Regions from separate parts of the Paenibacillus sp. FSL R7-0652 genome, predicted to be linked through region 2. Evidence: predicted binding sites of a transcription regulator. Region 2 holds the regulator's gene; each other region holds the start of a gene.
The links. The regulator LexA, encoded in region 2, represses DNA repair genes until DNA is damaged. The targets are predictions, from matches to a motif close to CGAACATATGTTCG.
Positions count from the first base shown of each region.

Region 1: the regulator LexA is predicted to act here: its motif matches at 4,301-4,314, upstream of addB (helicase-exonuclease AddAB subunit AddB).
Region 3: the regulator LexA is predicted to act here: its motif matches at 1,809-1,822, upstream of recA (recombinase RecA).

Region 1 is NZ_CP152001.1:4,673,665-4,679,941, forward strand. Features, by position in the region: gene addA (helicase-exonuclease AddAB subunit AddA) at 1-736, opposite strand, end outside; gene addB (helicase-exonuclease AddAB subunit AddB) at 733-4,236, opposite strand; gene MKY97_RS20460 (class I SAM-dependent rRNA methyltransferase) at 4,660-6,036, opposite strand.
Region 2 is NZ_CP152001.1:3,770,921-3,777,197, forward strand. Features, by position in the region: gene MKY97_RS16700 (HAD family hydrolase) at 660-1,451, opposite strand; gene MKY97_RS16705 (hypothetical protein) at 1,480-1,992, opposite strand; gene MKY97_RS16710 (DUF896 domain-containing protein) at 2,121-2,330, opposite strand; gene MKY97_RS16715 (LysM peptidoglycan-binding domain-containing protein) at 2,426-2,803, opposite strand; gene lexA (transcriptional repressor LexA) at 3,110-3,736, shown strand; gene MKY97_RS16725 (aldehyde dehydrogenase) at 3,907-5,208, opposite strand; gene MKY97_RS16730 (hypothetical protein) at 5,505-5,834, opposite strand; gene MKY97_RS16735 (hypothetical protein) at 5,967-6,277, opposite strand, start outside.
Region 3 is NZ_CP152001.1:2,479,649-2,485,925, forward strand. Features, by position in the region: gene pgsA (CDP-diacylglycerol--glycerol-3-phosphate 3-phosphatidyltransferase) at 1-286, shown strand, start outside; gene MKY97_RS11360 (competence/damage-inducible protein A) at 396-1,652, shown strand; gene recA (recombinase RecA) at 1,892-2,956, shown strand; gene MKY97_RS11370 (RecX family transcriptional regulator) at 3,160-3,924, shown strand; gene rny (ribonuclease Y) at 4,233-5,774, shown strand; gene MKY97_RS11380 (TIGR00282 family metallophosphoesterase) at 5,855-6,277, shown strand, end outside.

The DNA.
Region 1 (6,277 bases), 900 kb from region 2:
TCTGAATACCCTGACGCAGCAGTCCTGCGGCCCCGCCCAAAGCAAGAGCCGCATCTCGCAAAATGCTCTGCACCCATGCCGATTGTCCCAGCGCCTCTACACTTTCCACCTGAAAAGCCGACGCCATCTCCATAAGCCAGTGATCCGGCCAGGAATGGCTTCGTGAGAAATCATACAATCGCTGCACCAGCCGATGCATCGCATCATCGTTTCGCTCTCCGCTGAACCAGTCGACGAGTTCCCGGAATGTGCTGCCCTCATCTTCTTCACCATACTTTTCCTCGAACAGCTCCTCCAGCAGTTCCTGGCGCAGCAGTTCGGCTTCATTTTCATTGAGAATACGAAAAGCCGGATTGAGCGGAATCTGCTGATAGTATCTGCGAATGACCTCCATACAGAAGGAATGCAGCGTAGTAATGGAAGCTCGTCCAAGCAGCGATAACTGCCTGCGCAGATGCTCATCCTCGGGCTGTTCCTCAAGTGCACGCTCCAGCGCTTCACGAATACGCTGTTTCATCTCGGCCGCCGCCGCCTTTGTAAATGTAGCCACGAGCAGCCGGTCCACACTGAAGCCTTGGGAAGGATCTGCTATTTTGCGAATAATTCGCTCAACCAGAACAGCTGTTTTCCCTGATCCCGCAGCCGCAGCGACCAGAATATCTTCTCCATGCTCGGCAATGGCACTCCACTGATCATCACTCCAGAAGCTGCCTTCCGGTTTAGGCATATGCATCATAACGTTTCTCCTTCCCTGCTGTGAGACAGCATGTCCCAAATCTGCTGTTTGCCCGGTTTGGACAGCAGTTTATAGTCGTTCCCCTCAATATTCTCATCAAATTGGCAGACCGGTTTGTACGGACAGAACGTGCATGCAACCTCCTGCTGTATACGATACGGCTCAATCGCTGTATCACCATCCGTAATCCGCGTTCCGATATCGCGAATGTTACCTCGAACCGCCGCAAGCAGTGTGTCCCACTGTTCAGGTGCGGCTACTGCGGCACTGCTGTAGAAACTGCCATCCGCCTTCAAAGCCACCGGAATAATTGCAGAGTGTCCTTTATCCAGTGTGCGGTCCATTTGAGCAACAGCATCGCGGTCGGCCAAAAGCAGGCCTTTCATTTTAAATCGTTTCAGCAGCTCCTGCCCCGCCTGTTCTGATGTCATACCGTTTGCTGACTGCAGCAGAGGATTATGCACATGGAAATAGAGAGTGCCTCCGGGCAGCGCCGTTTCTCCTAACCACTCTTCAGCTGCACTCAGCAGTACTTCCAGATAAGTGAGCATTTGCAGCGATAATCCATAGTACACCTCATGAAGTTTGAGATCGGTCTGACTGGACTTGTAGTCAATCACGCGCAGCAGCAGTCCGTTCTCGCCTTCAGCGACATCCACGCGGTCAATCCGGCCCACGATTTCCAGGACACAGCCATTCTCCAGTTCAAAACGCAGTGGAGGCAGCGGTTTGCCTGGACCAAAATCAAGCTCCAGCCCGATCGGTTCAAAACTGCCGCGTCTGGACTGCTCGCCGAGAATAACGGACGCGCGGCTGACAATATCCTTTAATTTGCGGAAAATATACCCGTAACGCTTCGTGCTCAGCAAGATCTCTCCCTGAAGCTGAGGAGCGATCTGTTCGACCGTTTGCTCGGCTTCCTGTCGGCACTGTTCCGGTGTCAGACTGCCCCAGCTGCGATTTTCCTCACGCAGACGCATGGCCAGCTGACTCAGTGCAGCATGGAACAGCTGACCGATATCCGGGGCCTGAAGACGATATATTTGCCGCTCTTTGAGCTTCAGCCCGTGTGATGCAAAATGAGAGAAAGGACAGGCTGCAAATCGTTCCATACGTGACACACTTGTCCGTACCTCTGTACCGTACAGTCTGCGGCTGGTCGATGTTTGCAGCGTCAGGGCACGGTTGCGGTAAAAGATCGAGCTGAGCAGCCGTTCCAGCTGCGGACGGCTCGTCTCCCGGGTTACATGCCAGTTGTAGACTGCCCACCACATCTCGGGAATCTCTTCTCCCCTGCGCCATCTGCGAAGCTGTCCAATCAGCATCGAAAGACTCCGTTCGGGATGAACAGCATATGAATCGTGCAGCGATTCTGAATCCATTACTGGCGGCTGCGCAAGCAAAGGCTGCTCCTGCAATCCGAACATTTTACGCACATGACGCACAATTTCGGAAGGCAGTAACGGCTTGCCTTCATCGTCCGCCACCGGATAACTCAGCCATAACTGTTTGCTGGCAGCTGTCAAAGCGGTATAGATCAGGAAGCGTTCATCCAGCATTAATCTCGTTGCTCCGGGACCAAGGCCCATGCCTCTTTCCGTCAGCAGCAGCCTCTCCTGTTCCGTGAGTACACCGTTATCCTGAGGGATTGCCGGCAGCTCTCCATCGACCGCCCCAAGAATAAATACATATTTAATATCGCGCAGACGCGTACGATCCATGGAACCAAACAGCACCTGATCAAGTGCCGGGGGAACAAGCCCCAGCTTGAGTTCAGTCAATCCGGTTTCGATCATGCCTGCAAATAAAGAAATGTCCAAGCGTTCATTTCCCATCATATCAACCATCTGGTCCAGCAGATCGAGTACAGCCCCCCACATCTGACGATGCTCTCTGGACCGCTCAGGATCTCCCTGTGCTTTGGCCAGAGCGGACATCTGATCCAGTTTACGTGCAATATCTGCATCCTCTAACAGTCCGAATAATGCTTCACATTGAGCAGCGGCTGTTTTTGCTTTTTTCATTCGTTTCTCAAACGTGCCGAGTGCCGATGTAATTACAGTCCGGCAGCTTTCCATCTGTGATAACAAAGCATCCCGTCCCCGGCTGCGTCCTTCCTGGGCATTATCTTCCAGAGACAAACTTGGAACATACTTCCACGGCTTGCCATCCGTCCAGCGATATCCATGGATACCGCAGGCAAGTACATAGTTTTCGAGCTGGTCCATGTTTTCACGTGTAATGGAACCATTCAGCGGAAGCAGCAGATCTGTTTTGACACAGCGAAATACATCCTCGTACCGCCAGTTGCGGCGAACAATATCCAATGCCGCACGAATAAATTCGGATAATGGATGATGCAGTTCACTTCGTCTTCGGTCCAGAAAGACCGGAACATCATAATCCCTGAATAACGGCTCCGCAATATCAGCATAGGTCTCTAATCCGCGAACAAGCACTGCCATATCCCGATATCTGGCCCCATCCTCCTGCGCAAGACGACGCATTTCACGCAGTGCGCCCTCCAGTTCTGCCCGGCGATTCTCCGCAGCAGCCAAGCGAATTCCCGAGTCTTCGCCTTCGCTTCTCCAGCGAACACGCCGATCAAACCCAGCCTCCAGATGGGCAAGTCCTGGCCGATCCTTAAATCTCGGCAGTACTTCGTCATGAAGTATTGTCGTATCGCTGGACACACCCAAATGCTCTGCCATGCCTTTGAGCCGCGTATAAGCACTAGCTGTTGGATAAAATAATTCCAGCTCCCCCGGCAGTACAAACTGCTCGTAAGCACGATCAAGCGTTAAGGAAATGGTTACAGACGAGGCCTGCAGCATGAGCTGTCCTATGACACTCATCTCCTGCGGAGTGAATCCATGAAAACCGTCAATCCAGACTTCAGCTCCCTGCAGCCATGTGCTTTCCGGCAAACGCCCCGTCAGCTCGTTCAGTGTATCTTCATCATCAATATATAAATTAGTCAGTTCCCTCTCGTAGTCGTGGTAGATCAAGTTCAAATCATGCAGCTTATCCTCCAGAATGGGTGAAGTAGATGCAATCTCCCACGCTGCAAGCCCCTCTTCGAGTACCGAAGCATGCACTTCGTATCGTTTAAACTCACTATATAATTGGGTCAATTCCCCAATAAAACCAAGCTGGCTGCCCGAAGCAGCAAACAACCTCAATTCTTCCTTCCGACGCTGGATGACTTTATATAAAAGCATCTTCTTGCCCTCAGCTCCAATCGGAATGCGGGCAGAACCGCCAGCCTCCTGCATAACACGATAAGCAAGACGACGGAAGCCAAGTACTTCGGCACGCATCGTACCTTTAATGCCTTCGGAAGAAACCAGTGCCTGCTCTGTCCGAAATGAGCTTTGTTCAGGAACAAGCAGAATCAGCGGTTTTCCTTGAGGCTCCTGCCTAAGCAGGGATGTGATTTCCCGGGTAATCAGTGTGCTTTTGCCACTGCCTGCCCGGCCAATAACAAAGTGTACGGACATGTGTCATCCTCCAAACTGCACGTACAAGATTTTAATTTCCAGTATATCATACCTTACTCACTTCGGAACATACGTTTGCCATGATCCACCAAATATGACGAACAGCTTAATTACCAATAAGAAAGACCATAAATATACTGTGAAAGCTGATGCAATCATTATTACGTCTACTGGAACTTCATAACAGGAACTTAACAATAGAACCTGAACAAAGTTGCTGTCTGCATTGTACAGACGGCAGCTTCAACTATTAGAGCGAAGTTCAATGACAATTCAATTGTGGTACGACTTCTAACGGTTTCACACAGCCAATACCACGCCAAGATCAAGCTTTTCCTCATAAAGAAAAATACCCTATAAGATGGACTTTTTAAAGTGCCTATCCCATAGGGTACAATTCATTCTAAATAAAAGAGAATATGCTTAATTCTTTTTGCTTCGCACTTCAAAAATAGCGAATTTCAAGTAGTGCCCTTCATCTACGCCCAAAATTTGCGGATGATCCTTGCCAGCGGCTTTCCAGTCAATCAAACGGAGCACTTTACCTGCATCTTCTGCGGCATCCGCTATCGTTTCAAGGAAAAGATCAGGACGCATATGATAAGAACAGCTTGCCGTTACCAGATATCCGCCCTCGTTGACAAGTTTCATACCCTGCAGATTAATGTCCTTGTAACCACGGCATGCTCCCTTGACTGCGGATTTTGTTTTCGCAAACGCAGGCGGATCAAGGATAACGACATCAAACGTTTTTCCAGCACCGGATAATGCCTTGGACGTGTCCACCTTTTGTTCCGCCGCCCGTGCTCGTGCATTGCGCTCGTCTAGTCCTTTGACCTGTTCACGCAGGTATTGAAAGGCATCAGCTACTACAAACTCGACCCGATCCGTAAAACCGTTCAGTTCTACATTCGTTCGTGCACTTTCGATGGCATGTTCGGAAATATCAAGACAAGTTACCTTCTTCGCTCCATATTTGCATGCATTCAAGGTAAAGCTGCCGGTGTGCGAGAAACACTCCAGCACCGTGGCCCCGTCCCAATACGGGAAAGTCACCACTTTGCCGCCCTTATTCACAGGCAGCTGCTGCTCGCTTCCTTCGTGCTCGATCTGCTGCAGCGTGATGCCGCTTTTATACCCCCAGCCTTTCATCAGCGGTTCAATGGCCGCACGGTTCTCACGCTGGTCGAAGAAGTAGCCTGTTTTCTGACCCTCCACAATATCCACCTTGATGAGCAGTCCATTTTCAGTCACCGTAATATGACGCGGACAATCTCCATAGAGCGGACCTTTGACCTGCTCCAGACCTTCCAGTTCACGAATAGATACATCACTTCGCTCATAAATGCCTTCTGGCTGCATGACTTCAATGAGCGCCTGTACAATGGCTTCACGGCAGCGATCCATCCCAAGGGTCAGGATTTGCACCACTAGAATGCTGCCGAATCGGTCAACGATCAGTCCGGGCAGAAAATCGGCTTCGCCGTAAACGAGACGATACGCTTCCCCATCCTGTATGAAACGTTCCCGGTGACGCAGACAGTCATGAAAACGTGCTGCGAAAAAGGCCGTGTCCATCTGTTCAAATTCCAAAGGCTGGTACGAGACCACGCGCACGGTAATCTGCGAAGCCGGATTATAATAACCCGTCGCCAAGTAACGACCTTGATGATTCAGTACATTGACGATATCACCCGGTTCCGGATTGCCGTCTACGGACGCAATTTCATTTTTAAAAACCCAGGGGTGTGCATGTTCCAGCCGTTTTTTGCGGCTGCGTTCCAGTGTTACGGATGGCAAGATTGATCCACTTCTTTCTTATTTTAGTTGAAAAGACAGGTTTGGGCGGCAAGACGCTCCGGGGGCGAATTGATCCTACGATCGCTGTTGTCTCCAGATTTTTCTGATTCCCCTTCTCCAAAGGGAAAATCCGGAGACAAAGGCGCACGCTTCGCTTCTTCAGATTCAATTTCGTCCCCTCCGCTGCGTTTGTCGAATCACCGTATCTTTTGGATTGGGAGCTGGCTGTTTTTTGTATAAC
Region 2 (6,277 bases):
TGATGTTTCTGACTCCATGTGTCATTCACTCCGATCCATGACTTGATTAGGAAATGATATGGTATCCCTTAGATGACATGTCCTCTATCACATTGATCCAGAAGACCTCTATGCTGTTTGATTCACCCCCACTGCAAAATAAACATGTAAGCGGTACCAACTTTGTTTTATGTACAATCAAACATATACAGAAATGTAGAGCTTGAACAATTCTGCTTTTGTTTGAATGTTAACTGAAATTTCTTGGATATGAAGCGCTTACAATACAAACAAATGAAAACCACTTTATAATGCTGGTCCCCTTCATATGAAATCATGTTTGTTCACAAGGTTTGCTTTGGCATCCGAATAAGAACCTGACTAAATTTAAAGTGTGATATAAATTGAATTTTAAAAGAAAATGGATTGCGCATCGAAGAATTTAAATACTAGTCATACTAGTATGTTAGTTGTATTTTATAGCAGCAGTTTCTTAATTTCAATATCTTTTCGCAAAAAAAATATACAACTGCTCCTAACAGATTGTTAGAAACACTCCTCTGTTTGCTCATAAACAAAAAAACATTGGTTATGACACACGAAAGATCACATCTTTCATGCCATAACCAATGTTAAATGAGTATTGTAGCTGTTGCGTAAAACCATATTCTCAAAGATATTTAGAAATTCGCAATGATATCTTCCAAATCAGATAAATGTTTGATTTCGTGGTCAGGTGAATAGGTTTCATTGTTGATTTTGTTTTCGCGATTAATCCAAACCGCACGGATTCCCGAAGAAAGCGCACCGCGAATATCCGTTGTTAGTTTATCGCCAACCATGATGCTTTCTTCTGCTTTAACACCGAGTTTACTTAAAGCATGATCGAAAATGGATGGATCAGGTTTACCTTTACCAAAGCTGCCAGAGATAATAATTTCATCAAAGAAAGGAGATAGCTCAGGTACACCATCCAGCTTCTCCTGCTGCAGGGCAGGACATCCGTTCGTCAAAAGCAGCAGTTTGTATTTTCCTTGCAGATGACGCAGCGTATCCATTGTTTCCTCATAAACATGAGGTCTCGATCTGCGTTCTGCCCCAAACTGTGAAGCCAAACGTTCTGCAAGCTCTTCTTGATCGACACCCAGCTTGAGCAAACCGCGGCGCCAGGACTCCTTCCGGTAAATCGGAGCCAACTGTTCAAGCTGGCGGAATTCTGGCTGTTCTCCTCCATTGAAGTTGGCCCAAAGGCCTTCAAATGGATTGATTCCAATCATTTTGGTAAAAGGAAATGTCTCATAGGATTCGTATAATTCACGTGCTTCGTTACGAACAGCTTCTTCAAGTGCCTCGGCATTAACGCCTGTTTCTGCTGCCGCAGTTAAACAAGTTTCATGAAAAGCCTCTCGAACACTGCGCTCGTCCCATAGTAAAGTATCATCCAGGTCGAACATAATCGCTTTCAATGCCATTCCGATCATCTGCCCCTTTATACATTAATTACTTATCAATGGTTTCCACGGTGATCTGGTGAGCTTTTGCAAATTTCATCAATCGCTCAGTCATTGCTTCTGTATCGTAACGATTTAACAACTTGGTAAAAACCCATCTTTTTCCGCGGCTGTTATGTTCAATGACAACCGTGCCTGGTTCAAATCTGAACTTGATAATATCATCAACGCCAATGGAGCGCTCGCGGTTCCCCTTCGTTGTAATGATCCGGCTGCTGCTGATTTTAATGTAAGGACGTCGAAGCATAAAAATAACAGCCAGAAATACATAAAGCAGCATCGTTACCCAATCCCATGTGGTCATTGGAGCTTTAACCAAAAAAGTACTCATGAACAGATACAGAAACGCCAAACCAATTAGAAAGATAGGAAATAACAAGCTTCTTCCTTTGTAAATATCTTCACCTGGATTTCCCGAAATAGGTTGACCGCTTTTTTTACGCTGTTGATTCAATTGCTTAGAATTTTTCCGAACCGTTCTCTCGAACGAACGCCGCGACATGTGAATCCCCCTTATGTGTCTTGTATCGGCTTACATAACTCGGTGTAAGCTCTTATCCCCCTATAGTAAGCATCCCAAATAGCATGAAGAAACCTAAATATCATAACGATATGTTTAGGTTTCTATAATTAATGTTTGAGTTTGCCTTGGTGGCCCTGACCATTCTCGTCGTCAACAATTTCAATTGAATCGAGCTGCTGTCTGAAATTGTTACGAATATTACCCAAATAAATTTCTCTCAACTTGGCACGTTCAGTAAGTTCTTCCTCTGACAGTCCAGTGGATTTCTGCTTGCGAGCCAATTCGTTAATACGTGCTACCAGACTATCAATATCCAAGCTTGTCCCCTCCAAAATTACAAAGTCATAATAACTTTGACATGATAAAGGCAGCTTGTCAAGTTGGCGCGCGGTAATGCACGATCAAATGCATTTTATTTAGCAAACTGAGGTAATACCAAAACCTGTCCTGTCTGAATTGTTGCTGATTCCAGTTGGTTCACCTTTTTAATTGCTTCTATATATACACGCGTATCCATCGTAGTTGGTTTATGCTCCACAGAAATACTCCACAACGTCTCCCCCTGAGATACAGCGATCTTTCCTCCAGGAAGCAGCTCTTTCTCATTACCAGCAAATACGGTTAGAACAGTACTGCAGCCTATCAATATAATTAATGAAGCAATAGCTAATTTGATTAACCCCTGCGAAAGTTTGAATCGTGATATTAATGTTCTAAATTGCCCTATGTTAGACCTCACAGCTTTCGAATTCACCGGTTCATAAATGCTCTGATAAGTTGAATATCTCATTTTGCATCCCGCCTCCAAACGTTTGTTCCTATCTGTTGAAAACAATATAACACGAACACCTGTTTTGTTCAACAACTTTTTTAGAACAATTGTTCGCCCTTTTTTCGACATTAAAACGTCATTAATCCGAAATTAACATACGCATGATTAAGACCTTGCCCTCAAATTTAACTCGAGTATCCACAAAAAAAGAGTAAAATGAAGAAATCACTGAAATAATGCGATTTCTTTAGAACTTATGTTTGTACGAACGGAGGTTCTATGTTATAATTTTCCCAAACGTTACTAAAATGGGGTTGATACGGTATGTCGAAGATATCCAGCAGGCAGCAGGCTATTCTGGAGTTTATACGAAATGAAGTCCGGTTGAAGGGGTATCCTCCTTCCGTACGAGAAATTGGCGAAGCCGTTGGACTGGCTTCCAGTTCTACGGTCCATGGACATTTGGATCGTTTGGAGAAGAAGGGTTTAATCAGACGTGACCCCACCAAGCCAAGAGCAATCGAACTCTTGAGCCAGGAAGAGTCCGAGCATTCTCATCAATTTGCCCACAGTGTTGCACGAATTCCAGTCGTGGGTAAAGTAACTGCCGGGGTTCCGATTACAGCAACTGAAAATATTGAAGATTACTTCCCGCTCCCTACTCATTATGTAGGCGAACAGAAAGTATTTATGCTTTCCGTTGTCGGGGACAGCATGATTGAAGCCGGTATCGTTAATGGAGATTATGTCATTGTTCGTCAGCAGCAGACCGCAGATAATGGGGATATTGTCGTTGCCATGACTGAGGATGATGAGGCTACAGTTAAGACATTTTATAAGGAAAAAGATCATATACGCCTTCAACCGGAGAATGCAACATTCGAGCCGCTGCGGTTGAAACATGTTAGTATTTTAGGTAAGGTTATCGGCCTTTTCCGCGACATTCATTAAGCTGCCTTTATTTTGATTTAGCTTGCTTCATTTGCTTGATCTTAACTTTAATATGAAAGAGGTTGCCCTGTTTACAGGACAACCTCTTTTTACTATAAATTATTTATCTCCAGCTAGAACAGGACCCTCCAACTTGATAACCCCTTGTATCCTCGTAAAAATCCAATCCATCATTTACTTCGTTTAAGGATGCTTTTGTGGTGTGAAAATACTTCAAAGCTCTGTTTTCCATGATATGAGCCCATTCCGCTCTCTCCTACACCGCCAAATGGCAAATAATGCGAGGTCATATGGGAGAGTGTTTCATTAATACATCCTCCACCAAAGGAAACTTGAGTCAAGACCTGTTCCTGTAAAGCCTCACTCTCCGTAAACAGATACAGCGCAAGTGGTTTAGGCCGACGTACGATCTCATCAAGCATTGGATTAAGATCATTATACGTAAATACTGGTAAAATAGGACCGAAGATTTCTTCCTGCATAACAGGAGAATCCCATGAGATATCCTCAAGAACGGTTGGTTCAATCATAAGCTGATCACGATTTGATCGTCCCCCTATGACAGCCGTGCCATTGGTAAGGAAAGCAGACAAACGATCAAAGTTGCGCGCATTGACAATATGAGGGAAACTCGCGTTCTCCATGACATTCGCGCCAAATTTCTCGGAGATTTCAGCTCTGATCTGTTCAACAAGTTGATCATGCACCTGCTCATGTACCAACAAGTAGTCTGGTGCAACACAAGTCTGCCCCGCATTCAGAAATTTTCCCCGTACAATCCGCTGAGCAGCCAGCTGCAAATCAGCATCCTGATGCACAATAGCCGGACTTTTCCCACCCAGCTCCAAAGTTACCGGAGTTAAATGCTCTGCAGCAGCTTTCATCACAATACGCCCAACACCTGTACTGCCTGTGAAGAAAATATAATCGAATTTCTCATTCAGCAGTGCTGTGCTTGTTTCTACCTCGCCTTCCATAACAGCAATATACTCCTGGGGATATACTTCCTGAATAAGGTCATGGATTAGATGAGATGTAGCCGGTGTAAGCTCTGAAGGCTTGATAACTGCACAATTTCCAGCAGCAATCGCACCAATGAGCGGTCCAAACGCCAGCTGAAACGGATAATTCCAAGGTGCGATGATTAACGCAACGCCGTAAGGTTCTGGATAGATCGTGCTGACTGCATCCGGCATAATCGAACTTGTTGGTACTGAGCGAGGTGCTGCCCATTCCTGCAGATGTTCCAAAGTGAAATCCAGCTCTCCCAGTACGATGCGAATCTCGGACCCATACGCTTCTGCTTCAGATTTATTCAAATCAGTATGGAGCGCGTCCAGAATTCGCTGCTGGTACTTTTCAATTCCTTTTCTCAACCGCTGCAAAGCATCAATACGATATTCCACATTTTTAGTCCGTCCTGTATTAAAAAAGGTGCGCTGTGTATTTACAAGTTGTTTTGCTTGATTCATCATTAACATCCCCAATTAAATTATTTGAAATTATATTGTTCAAAATTTAAATTAATTATATCTTTTATATATGAAACTATCAACATATAATTGAAACATTTCCGATGTAAAAATCTGAAATTTTCCTACTTTTTTTTAAAACGCCCTGCTCTATAGAATTGAATGTTGTTCTTTTTTCTCAGCTTCTGAATAGGAATTGGATGTTCTTAGTCGTTTTAATTGAATGAATGTAAAAAGGACAAGCCATTGTGTGCTCATCCTTCTCTCGTCCTTCATGCTTTGACCTTATCGATGTTTTAGTTCCAGCCTTTCTGTTTTAAGTACTGATCGCCATTGGCGAAAATTACTGCTGTCTCTTTGGTAACCTGCTGCAAATCATGTGCCACAATCATACCACTGTAATCCATAATCGGCCTTTCCATCTTCACAAATACACCGCAATCTTTAACATAGATCTCATCAGGATGTTCAGAATCATACATCAAGCTCGCAGGGACTGATTCCATGGAACTCGAGTAATCGCTTATCTCAGTACGATCATTAGCTTGGATCAAGGATGTGCTGCCTAACAAAATGACACCGAAAGTTAAAGCAGCCAATATTATTAACCTGGATTTTCTGATCATAATTTACCTCCATCGTACTTCATCTAATTTTTATCCGAATATCTTGTATGTTTTGTTAAGTGCTTGGCCGAGGAAGCTTAAGATGTATTAAATTCCGACAAGCTGTTCAAGTCCTTTTTAGATGAAAACTTATTATTTAGATACTTCAGTATCCGGAAGTAATTTTTTGAAAGCTGATTGGTCAAAATCATCGGCTTGAACAAGCCATTTATCATTTTTGTTTACGAGTGTAAGAACTCCCTTCAAGGGAACAACCTGTTTTTCACCGTTTTCTTTCTCAAGCACGAGATCCATTGTGTAGTCCAAATCAACGTAATCCTCTAACTCTTGATAAACTGAGAATTTCATGTTCTCCGGTTTCATTGAAGCTTGTTGTTTGGACGCGGCTCGTAGGACTAGTGATGTATGACTCAGGTGGACAGGTTCTTCTTCGAAATTTCGAG
Region 3 (6,277 bases), 1.3 Mb from region 2:
TTCATGGATTGCAGTTGTTATTATCAGCCGTGAATTTGCCGTGACCGGTCTGCGTCAGATTGCTCTGCTGGACGGTTCGGTTGTTGCCGCAAGTGCCTGGGGCAAACTGAAGACATTCGTGCAGATTATAGCGATTGTTTTGCTGCTGCTGAACAATTTTCCGTTTTCATACACAGGCGTTCATGTCGACGAGATTGCAGTATGGGCAGCGGCTCTGATCACCATCTGGTCGGGAATTGACTACTTTATCAAAAACAAAAATTTGCTTCATTTATCAAAAGCGTAATGAATTATGCTTAAACGGGTAATGATGAAAGACTTATCGGGTCAAAGGGCAATAGGAGCTTATCCTATTGCCCTTTGACTACTCAACAAGTGCACAGGAGGAAGCTGAAATGAAAGCAGAGATTATCGCAGTTGGGACAGAGCTGCTGCTGGGACAAATCGTGAATACGAACGCCAGATATCTTTCCCGGGAACTAGCTGCAATGGGGATTGACGTATATTTTCAGACGGTAGTCGGGGATAATCTGAATCGGCTCAGTGAAGCGATACGCATCGCGCAGGGACGTGCAGACATTATTTTATTTTCCGGAGGCATTGGCCCGACCCAGGATGATCTGACCAAAGATGCACTGGCCGCTGTATTGAATCGAAAGCTCCATATTGATCGTATGGCTATGGACAAAATAGAAGGTTTCTTCCGGGATCGGAATGTTGAAATGACGGAGAATAATCGACGTCAAGCCATTGTGCTTGAGGGTGGAACGCCTCTGGCGAATGAAACCGGACTTGCTGCAGGCAACGCGATTGCGGATAACGATAAATATTATGTTGTGATGCCTGGGCCGCCCAAAGAGCTTATTCCGATGTTTGAGCAGGAAGTCAAGCCTTGGCTGTTCCAGCATGCTCTTACAGAAGAGATGCCGATTTATTCTCGTATGCTGAAATTCGCAGGTATTGGGGAGTCTGCTCTGGAGGATCGACTGCTTGACCTGATTGACGGGCAGACAGACCCTACGATTGCTCCTTACGCGAGTGAAGGTGAAGTGACGGTACGCGTCTCTACAAAGGCTCCAAGCGAAGGAGAAGCGAAACTGAAGCTCGATGCCATGGAAGTCCAGATTCGCGAACGGTTGTCTGAACACCTCTACGCCAACGAGGATGTACCGATTGAATACACGATTGTGACAATGATGTCTGATATGGGTCTGACCTTGAGTGCGGCGGAAAGCTGTACTGGAGGGCTCGTGATGCAGAGCCTCACTTCCGTCCCTGGAAGTGCCTCGATGCTGAAAGGCGGCATCGTCTGTTACTCCAATGAGATCAAAGAAAAGCTGCTCAATGTTCCGCACAGTTATCTTGAAGGTGAAGATGCACCGGGCGCGGTTAGTCCAGAAGTGGCAAAAGTGCTTGCTGAGCAGGTCCGCATGATCGGCGATGCCGACTTCGGGCTGGCAGTAACCGGGGTAGCCGGTCCAGGATATTCAGAGCGCAAACCGCCGGGTCTTGTGTTTATAGCTTTGGCTGAGCGCGGGAAGGATACTGAAATTCATGAGCTGCGGATTAACGGTAACCGGGAAACGGTTCGTATTCGTTCGGCAAAGGCGATTCTGTATCGTTTATGGCAAAAATTAGTGGCTATCGATTAAGCGGTGTGAAGCAGATTGCAATTGATTAATTAACGAAGTATAATGAACGAAGACGGAAGAACCGTAAAATGTGGCTTAACAGCCCTGTTTACGGTTCTTTTTCTATTTTTTTATCGATTTCAATGAGGAAGAGGCGCCTCTGCCTGGACAAAAAAACGAATGTATGTTCGAAAAAAAGCTTGGCAAACGAGTTAAAACAAGGTATCATTACATTATAAACAGTAAAGGGTGTGAGTTTATTGTCAGACCGTCGTGCTGCGCTTGATATGGCGCTCCGTCAAATAGAGAAGCAATTTGGTAAAGGTTCCATCATGAAACTGGGTGAGTCGACTCACATGAATGTAGAAATTATTCCCAGCGGATCGTTGGCTTTGGATATTGCATTAGGAACAGGCGGCTTACCAAAAGGCCGTATTGTTGAAATATATGGACCTGAATCTTCAGGTAAAACTACGGTGGCACTGCATGCCATTGCTGAAGTTCAACGTGTAGGTGGACAAGCTGCATTTATTGATGCCGAGCATGCACTGGATCCGAACTATGCAAGCAAACTGGGCGTTAATATTGACGAATTGCTCTTGTCTCAGCCAGATACAGGCGAGCAGGGACTGGAGATCGCCGAAGCTCTTGTACGCAGTGGTGCAGTAGATATCATCGTTATTGACTCCGTAGCTGCTCTCGTACCAAAAGCAGAGATTGAAGGAGAGATGGGCGATTCCCACGTAGGTTTGCAGGCACGTCTGATGTCTCAGGCGCTGCGTAAATTGTCCGGTGCAATCAGCAAATCCAAAACGATTGCCATCTTCATTAACCAGCTTCGTGAAAAAGTTGGCGTAATGTTTGGTAACCCGGAAACCACACCAGGTGGTCGTGCATTGAAGTTCTATTCTACCGTCCGACTGGATGTGCGCCGTATTGAGAGCATTAAGTCAGGTAATGACATTACGGGTAACCGTACGCGTATTAAAGTTGTTAAAAACAAAGTTGCACCTCCGTTTAAACAAGCGGAAGTTGATATTATGTATGGTGAAGGTATTTCCAAAGAGGGAAGTATCATTGATATCGGTACAGATCTGGACATCGTAAACAAAAGTGGTGCTTGGTATTCATACGAAGGTGAACGTTTAGGTCAAGGCCGTGAGAATGCGAAGCAGTTCATGAAAGAACATAAAGAGATTGCTGATATCATTGAACAGAAAATTCGTGAGGCCAGCAATTTGACAACTGCTGTTCCTGCACCGACTAGTGAAGAACAAGAAAAAGAAGCGGCTGAGGAACAGGAATTATTTGAAATCAATGAGTAATCTTCTGTCCGGAGGCAGATTCCTGCCTTCTGGCCTGTCCTTACGCTTGTAATAAACAGGTGTTGAAGCTTATCTAGCTGAATAGGATCGGTTTCTCGCGAAGCGAATTAAACAGCCTCTGTCCATTCCGGACAGAGGCTGTTAGCATCTATGCCATAGTAAGCTGTAAAGATCAAAATATAACGGGGAGCGTGAAGTTTGTAATGAGGCCTCACCAAAGTCAGCAAGAATATGATGAACACGACGAAGAACTTCATGAGCACGCAGCATCAGACGGCATCTCGCAATTTCCGGATGATGAAGAACTTGTAATTACCCGGGTAGAGCGTACCAAGAGCAGAGAAGCCCGGTACCGCATTTCATTTGGCATTTATTCCATTACAGTTCTGGAAGATGTAATGATTAAGTACAGGATGACACGCGGCACGGTTTTTCTTAAGAAGGACCTTGAGGAAATCGTTGTTGCTGATGAGCGTCAGCGAACGTACGTGCAGTCCTTACGTTTTTTGGAGTTTAAGCAGCGTACCCGGCATGAATTGAGCCAGAAGCTCAAGCAAAAGGAATTCGCGGCACCGATCATTGAAGAGGTTTTGGACAGGCTTGAACAGGAAAAACTCATAGATGATGATCTGTTTGCTAAGGAATGGACGAGACAGCGTATGGAGGGCCAGCGGAAGGGAAAACTGTGGATAAGGCAGGAACTGCGTCAAAAGGGCATCGCTAATGATCTCATTGCAGAGGTGCTGGACGATGTGAGTGCAGATGCAGAATTGGACACTGCATTAACAGCGGGCCGTAAAAAATGGAAACAGGTCCGGGGAGACGTGCAGGAGAAGAAACGTAAAACGTTCCCTTACTTGATGCGGCGCGGTTTTAGCATGGAACTGGTGCGCCGGGTTGTAAATCGTTTAATAGAAGAAGATGGAGCGGAAGACGCTGAAGATGACGAAGCCTTGTTATGGGACTAGACGAGAAGACTAACATACTGCATTCTCTTGACAATTTCTTTCGTCAAATACTAAAATGGACATGAGTCTGTAAGAAAAGGACAACCCTTTTTCCTTCCAAAAAAGCGGTTTCGGTTTCTGCGGATTTATACCATTCCTGATTATGGGTTCACTGGAAACAGTGAATAGTACATGTAGTCATGTACATGTGAAATGAAAATCGGCGGGGGATCGCCGTGAGTATTCGTTATTCCCAAACATATGTAAGGTATGAAAACAGCAAATGACCCAAGGCGTGCCTTGGAGGAACCAACGAGGAGGTGAACAGTATGGACATCTTTATCACGATCGTTCTCGTTGTGGCCGCGCTCGTTATTGGGTTCGGAGTCGGATATTTTATTCGCAAATCTCTTGCAGAGGCTAAGATCTCAAGTGCGGAACAAGCTGCCGTACAAATCGTGGAGAACGCGAAGAAAGAGGCAGAGGCACTGAAGAAAGAAACAGTGCTGGAAGCGAAGGATGAAATCCATCGTATTCGCGCTGAAGCTGAAAAAGACACTCGTGAACGTCGGAACGAAATTCAACGACAAGAGAGACGATTGCTGCAAAAAGAAGAGTCGCTGGATAAAAAATTGGAATCACTCGAACGTAAAGAAGAGCAAGTGGCTAACAAAGAGAAACGTATTGATGAAACACAGCAGCAGATCGAAATGATCTACAAAAACCAGGTGACGGAGCTTGAACGAATCTCCAATCTCACGATGGAAGACGCACGCAGTATCATACTGTCCAACGTAGAACAGGAAGTCCGTCATGAGACGGCTCAAATGATCAAGGACATTGAACAGCAGGCGAAGGAAGAAGCGGACAAAAAGTCCCGCGAGATCATTACTCTCGCAATCCAGCGCTGTGCGGCTGACCATGTAGCGGAGACAACCGTATCTGTTGTCACGCTGCCTAATGAAGAAATGAAAGGCCGGATCATCGGTCGTGAAGGACGTAACATCCGTGCGCTTGAAACCCTTACAGGGATTGACCTCATTATTGATGATACGCCAGAAGCTGTTATTCTGTCGGGCTTTGACCCGATTCGTCGTGAGATTGCCCGTACCGCACTGGAGAAACTGGTGGCGGATGGACGGATTCACCCGGCGCGTATTGAAGAAATGGTGGAGAAATCCCGTAAAGAAGTGGACGAGCGTATCCGTGAATACGGTGAACAAGCTACCTTTGAAGTGGGCGTGCATGGTCTGCACCCGGATCTCATCAAGATTCTGGGCCGCCTGAAGTTCCGTACAAGTTACGGTCAGAACGTCTTGAAACATTCGATGGAAGTCGCTTATCTGGCAGGACTGATGGCTGGAGAACTTGGAGAAGACGTAACTTTGGCAAGACGTGCAGGGCTGCTGCATGACATCGGTAAAGCGCTGGATCACGAAGTGGAAGGATCACACGTCGAAATCGGCGTGGAGCTGGCGAAGAAATACAAAGAACACCCAGTGGTTATCAACAGTATCGCTTCCCATCACGGGGACTGCGAGGCAACTTCGGTTATTGCGATGCTGGTTGGTGCAGCGGATGCGCTGTCGGCAGCACGTCCAGGCGCTCGTCGCGAAACACTGGAGACGTATATCAAACGACTGGAGAAGCTGGAAGAGATTTCGGAATCTTTCGAAGGCGTCGAGAAATCGTACGCCATTCAGGCAGGACGCGAGGTTCGCGTTATGGTACAGCCTGAGAAGATCGATGATGCTGAAGCCTTCCGCCTCGCACGTGACATCACCAAGATGATTGAGAATGAACTTGATTATCCAGGTCATATCAAAGTCACTGTAATCCGGGAGACCCGGGCAGTTGAATACGCAAAATAGAGTATTTTGGAAAAGTGGCCGCTTCAGTGGGCCACTTTTCCTGTTCATAAGCCATGCAGGCATTGAGGAGGCAGCAGTTCATGAAAGTTTTGTTTATTGGTGATATTGTAGGTAATGTAGGACGTAAAGCACTCAAAGAAAATTTGCCATACCTGAAATCAAAATATAAACCACATGTGATCATCGTAAATGGTGAAAATGCAGCAGCAGGACGCGGTATAACGGGCGCGATTGCCAATGAATTTTTTAACTGGGGTGTGCATGGTATCACACTTGGCAATCATACATGGGACAATAAGGATATTTTTGATTTTATAGATGATGAACCACGTATGATCAGACCGGCGAATTTTCCGCCAGGTACACCTGGACGCGGCTATACCGTGGTTAAGGGCGAAGGCAGGGAACTTGCGATCGTTAATCTGCAGGGCAGAACATTTTTGCCTGCAATTGATTGTCCTTTTCGCGCAGCGGATGAAATTGTGGATGAGCTGCGCAGGGAC